Linked DNA regions of Salmonirosea aquatica. The protein of the gene in region 1 binds, or shares a complex with, the protein of each later gene. Links are inferred from orthologs where the notes say so. Each region holds a gene or a part of one and is shown on either strand. Other genes may lie near its edges.

Region 1 (2,936 bases):
CCTGGGGTTCCTGAAACAAAACTACGCCGGCGGCGAGGTACCTCCCCTGCCCTTCGACCTGCGGATAGGCGTTACTTTCAAGCCTGAGTATGCACCTCTGCGCCTTTCACTCACCGCCCACCACCTCAACTCCTTCGACATGGTATATAATGATCCGGCTCTATTTTATGATTTCGATGCGAATGGCAATCGTATTCCACGCAAAACCAACCTACCCGAAAAATTCCTGCGGCACCTCACGCTGGGTACCGAAATCCTGATTCATCCTACCTTTCGGCTTATGCTGGGCTACGACCACCTGCTCCGGCAGGAGTTGCGCCTACAGGATATGGGCGGTTTTTCGGGCTTTTCATTTGGTGCCTGGCTACGGATCAAACGGTTTGAACTCGCTTACGGACGCGCCCAGTACCATGCAGGAATGGCTGCCAATACCTTCAGTTTTAATCTAAATCTGAAAAAATGACCGTTTTTTCCAAACGGGAACGGTTGTTTGGGTGTTAATTTCTTTCAACCCGTCCTCACCTATCGTTCCGGCTCCCTTTATTTATTACCAAATTATAGTTTTTTTTCCGGCGGCCTGCCGCCCTTTTTTAATCTATACAATATAAAGATGGCAATCGGCTACTGGCTGTCCGCCATCAGCTAACCTATATGACTGAACACTTAGATCGACTTACCCCCCGGCAAATTGTAGCCGAATTGGACCAATATATTATCGGCCAGCACGATGCCAAGCGCCACGTGGCCATTGCCCTGCGCAACCGCTGGCGTCGCATGAATAGCCCCGAAGAAATCCAGGGCGAAATTATCCCTAACAATATTCTCATGATTGGCGCGACGGGCGTAGGGAAAACCGAAATCGCCCGCCGTCTGGCCAAAATTGCCGACGCTCCCTTTGTCAAAGTTGAAGCTTCCAAATTTACCGAAGTAGGCTACGTGGGTCGCGACGTGGAAAGCATGGTGCGCGACCTGGTGGAGCAGGCAGTGGGCATGGTGAAAGCTCAGAAAAAAGAAGAAGTGAAAATCAGGGCCGAGCAGATGGTCGAGGATGCGATCCTGGATATTCTTATTCCGCCCATGCACGCCTCTTCGACCGCCGGAGTCGGCTTTGGAAATGATAACGGTAATGGTAGCTCTACCTCCGAATCCATGCCCGACAGCGATCAGGAACTGAATCAGCGTACCCGGGAGCGTTTCCGGGAGAAAATCCGCAACGGTGAACTCGACAGCCGGAAAATTGAAATCGAAATCCAGCAGAGTTCTGGCCCCAACGTGGGCATGATTGGCGGTGCGATTGACGATGTTTCGATGATGAACATTCAGGAAATGATCGGCAATATGATGCCCCGGCGTGGCAAAAAGCGGAAGGTTACCGTGGAAGAGGCCAAGAAATTATTGTTGGAAGAAGAGGCCTCCAAGCTCATCGATATGGACGAGGTGAAGTCCGAAGCCATTCAGAAAGCAGAAAACCTGGGCATTATCTTCATCGACGAAATTGACAAGGTGGCCTCCAGCCGTTCGGGTGGTAGCGGCGGTCCTGATGTCAGCCGTGAAGGCGTGCAACGTGACCTGCTCCCTATTGTGGAAGGCAGTGCAGTCAACACCAAGCACGGTATTATCAATACCGACCACATTCTGTTCATTGCGGCTGGAGCCTTCCACGTGGCCAAACCCTCCGATTTGATTCCGGAATTGCAGGGACGCTTCCCAATCCGGGTGGAACTACAGAGCCTGACGCAGGATGATTTTTACCAGATCCTGAAAGAACCCAAAAATGCCCTGACCAAGCAGTACGAAGCGATGATGCAGTCGGAACAGGTAGAATTGCGGTTTCAGGAGGAAGCAATCCGGGAAATTGCCAAAATTGCTTTCGAAGTGAACAGTGAAGTAGAGAACATCGGAGCCCGTCGTCTGCAAACGGTCATGAGTTCACTCCTCAACGATTTCATGTTCGATATCCCGGATGTGATCGGACCGAACGCCCACGTGGTAGTCACGAAGGAAATGGTGGATGAAAAGCTTTCCAAGCTAGTCCAGAACCGCGACCTCAGCCAGTTTATTTTATAAGTAAAAGCTACTGGCTATTGGTCAATATCAATAGCCAGTAGCTTTTCAATAATATAGCCACTCCAACGCCTTAGGAAATTCTTCGCCCCAGCGGGCTTCATTGTGTTTGCCTTGTGGATCAACTTCCAGCTTGACTTTTACCCGATCATAGCCATAGCCTTGTTTCTCGATGGTTTCGTGCAGGCTTTTCAGGTTCTTGACCATATTGGCCCCTTCACGATTACCTCCGTACAAATAAATTCGGGTTTCGAACGGCTCGAAGAAGTGGATGGCGTCGAAATGGATGCGGGGCGATATCCATAAAGAGGGCGAGAAAATCATCAACCGACCGAACACATCAGGATGCATCAGTCCGGCGTACGTAGCCAGCAGTCCTCCCAGCGAGCTACCTCCGATCCCCGTGTGCAGACGGTGCGGTTTGGTGCGGTATTTGGCATCGATAGCCGGTTTCAGCGTATTGATTATAAAACGCAGAAATTCCCGTCCTTTACCTTTTCCATTGCGGGGAGTATCATAGGGCGAAAATTCATTGATCCGCTCTTTGTCACCATGATCAATGGCCACAATAATCACATCGGCCCGGTCACGGGCAGCCAATACTGCCAATTTGCGATCGATGCCCCAGTTACCATAGGCCGAGCCCGCCCCAAACAGATTCTGGGCGTCGGTCAGGTACAGCACCGGATAGCGCCGGTCGGGGTGCTCGTGGTAGTTGTGAGGTAGCAGTACCTGAATTTTACGTTTAACCTTGAGTTCAGGTACGTCGTATGCCTCGGCCAAAAGTTCGACGATAGGAAACAGCGCCGAGTCGAGCGAAACACCGTTGCGTCTCCAGTGAGGTACGAAATCCTTGATCCGCTTACGGTCCA
Region 2 (2,845 bases), 1.3 Mb from region 1 along the record:
GAGGAGACTATACCTATAAAACCTACCTGGAATACGACGGCCAGCTAGTCGGTGATACGCTGCTGGGAAACCTGTACATCCGCGGTACGGGCGATCCGTCCTTGGGTAGCGACCGTTTCGAAGGCTACCCCGACCGTCCTAAACTTCTTGCCCGCTGGACGGCGGCCGTGCGCAAAGCGGGCATTAGGTACATTCGGGGGCAGGTGGCGGCCGACCCTACCTTTTTCGATGATAAAGTTTTGGCCGATACCTGGGTGTGGGGTGATTTGGGTAATTACTACGGAGCTGGGGTACATGGACTGAACTTCGGTGAAAACCTGTACCGTGTTTCGTTTCGAGCTGGCCGCGATGTGGGCGATCCTACGCAGGTATTGGGTATCGATCCCGAACTGCCTTACCTTACCCTTGCCAATCAGGTAACTACGGGTGAAGCAGGTTCGGGTGATCAGGTCTATATTTACACTAGTCCGCTGGGCAATGCAGTGCAACTGACCGGGACGGTACCCCGTGGGGCCATATCGTTCGCCGTGAAGGGTGCCGTGCCAAATCCTGCCTATGCGGTAGCGTTCGGATTGAATCAGACCCTGAAAGCAGAAGGAGTAGGGGTAGCGGAAGAACCCCGGGTTCTGGCTGCTTCCGGAGCGATTCAGGTACCCCGTACGGTGCTCGATCAATACGATTCACCCACGCTGCGGGAACTTTGCCAGCAAACCAACTGGTGGAGCATTAATCTGTATGCCGATGCATTTCTGAAAACGTCCGGACAGCGCCTGAGTGGCAAAGCCTCTTTCGATGATGCCGCCAAAGCTGAGGCTGCATATTGGCGTACAAAAGGGGCCGATATGCGGGGTTTCTACATCAAGGACGGAAGCGGCCTTTCACCCACCGGATCGCTGACTGCCCAAAACCTGTCGGAGGTCCTGAACGCTGCAACGAAGGATAAAACCTTTACCGATTTCTACAACAGCATTGCGATACTGGGGAAAACCGGGACAGTCAGGAACATAGGCAAACGCACCAAAGCCGCCGGTAATGTACGTGCCAAGAGCGGCTCCATTGAAGGTACCCGTGCTTACGCAGGCTATGTAGTCACCCAGGAAGGAGAACGGCTCAGCTTTGCCATGATTGCCCACAAGTACCTGCCAGATACCAGCGGCGAAGTGAGCCGGGCGTTGCGGGAATTGCTGGTGCTGTTGGGGGAGTTGTGAAGGAGAGTTTAGGAGACACATAGGGACAAAGGCACAGAGTAGCAAAGTTAGGATATCTCTTTCCTGAACTTTGTCGCTTTGTACCTTTGCTCCTTCGTTTTACCCTATCTTTTCTACCGTCAGATTCTGATTGGTATAGATACACAAATCTCCTGCGATCATGAGGCCCTCGCGGACCATTTCCTCGGCCGTGAGTTGGGTAGCATGTTTTTTCAAAGCAGTGGCAGCCGAGAGGGCAAAGTTGCCTCCGGAACCGATGGCCGCAATCCCGTTTTCGGGTTCCAGTACGTCACCCGTACCCGAAATGACCAGGATTTCTTCCTTGTTGGCCGTGATCAGCATGGCTTCCAGTTTACGTAGGTAGCGGTCAGTGCGCCAGTCTTTGGCGAGTTCGATGGCGGCACGCTTCATGTTGCCGCCGTAGGCGTTGAGTTTTTCCTCGAATTTTTCCAGCAGCGAAAAGGCATCCGCCGTGGAGCCCGCGAAGCCGACCAGAATCTTGCCGCCTTGCAGGGCGCGTACTTTTTTGACATTGCTTTTGGCGACGGTATTGCCCATGGTGGCTTGTCCATCGGCTCCCAGGGCCAGTTGTCCGTTATGCAATACGCCGAGGACGGTGGTGGCGTGTATCTTTTCCATAGTATGTAAATTCTTGATGGAGGTTGGTTTTGACCTAAAAAAAATGATTCGGGCGGAGGGCCGAATCAGGGATATAACCGGAAAGGGGGTAGGAACGTTCAGGAGGGTGAGTTCAAGGAATTGGGCGACGAATGGGTAAGTTCCGGTTGTAATTGATTCTCAGGTTTTTTCCTGCTAGCTTTAAGCTGCACAATATTCCTAGATATGAAAGTCATCACTTGCCTTCTCTTCTGTGCCTTCATTGGTCTTGTTTCCTGTCAGACTCAGCGCGATGATGAAAAAGTTGGCGAAAAGATGAACTTGCCGCTCACGTATGTCGAGGGCTTGGGGCCCTTCCATCCCAGTGCGAGTTTATTAGGGTACGAGAATCCCAAAGACACGATTGACAAAGGATTCTGGGCGAAAACCTATTTGCCAGTCAGAGGGGTACCTAAAACCTGGAAACTCGTCAAAAAGTCGATGGTTTGGCTGGATGTCCATCAACTCATCTATCAGAACTTCCAGGCAGGTACCCTCAATGATAAGGAATTTGCTGGTTTTAAAAAATCTTCTGAGTGGGAGCCTGACCCGAACGAACTACCTGATAAGCCGATCAAGTGCTTTGTCTACGTAATTCGCGGTAGGGATGAAAAAGGCAATGCCGCCGTGATGGTTGATACAGATAACGATCTTGATTTTAGTGATGAAATTCCTTTTTACCCAGCGGTAGCTTATAAAAACAATTTAGAGTCGATCGAAACTTATCAGGAAGCAGAAAAGAAGTACTTCACTTACGAGGTATACGAGGGAGGTAAGCTAGTGAACAAACGGATTCCCATCATGATCAAACGTATGCCTTTCGAACCCGCCGGGATGGATTTCCTGTATTATTTCCCTATTCATGCCCGGACACAAATAAAGATAGGGGGAGAAAAATACGAAATTGCAATCGCTGGTGGAAGCCGGATACCAACTTTTGAACATGCTAGTTTTGTGTTGCTGGAAAAGGATTCTACCAA

The links. Proteins that work in one complex are often made in the same cells at the same time.
Region 2: the proteins of hslU (region 1) and hslV are in contact, whole or in part, in a solved structure (PDB 1G4A), measured with the Escherichia coli proteins. The link is inferred for Salmonirosea aquatica from one-to-one orthologs.

Annotation. Positions count from the first base shown.
Region 1 is NZ_WHLY01000002.1:1,376,103-1,379,038, forward strand. Bases 1-2,859 are described here. They hold hslU (ATP-dependent protease ATPase subunit HslU), read left to right. Parts: upstream 1-651; coding sequence 652-2,067; downstream 2,068-2,859. Other genes in these bases: porQ (type IX secretion system protein PorQ), read left to right, coding at 1-463; GBK04_RS06855 (alpha/beta hydrolase), read right to left, coding at 2,113-2,859. Outside these bases: more of GBK04_RS06855, read right to left, coding at 2,860-2,936. UniProt on the Escherichia coli protein: ATPase subunit of a proteasome-like degradation complex; this subunit has chaperone activity. The binding of ATP and its subsequent hydrolysis by HslU are essential for unfolding of protein substrates subsequently hydrolyzed by HslV.
Region 2 is NZ_WHLY01000002.1:32,401-35,245, reverse strand. What follows is about bases 78-2,845. They hold hslV (ATP-dependent protease subunit HslV), read right to left. Parts: upstream 1,848-2,845; coding sequence 1,308-1,847; downstream 78-1,307. Other genes in these bases: GBK04_RS01090 (TlpA family protein disulfide reductase), read left to right, coding at 2,052-2,845; dacB (D-alanyl-D-alanine carboxypeptidase/D-alanyl-D-alanine endopeptidase), read left to right, coding at 78-1,208. Outside these bases: more of dacB, read left to right, coding at 1-77. UniProt on the Escherichia coli protein: Protease subunit of a proteasome-like degradation complex believed to be a general protein degrading machinery. The complex has been shown to be involved in the specific degradation of heat shock induced transcription factors such as RpoH and SulA.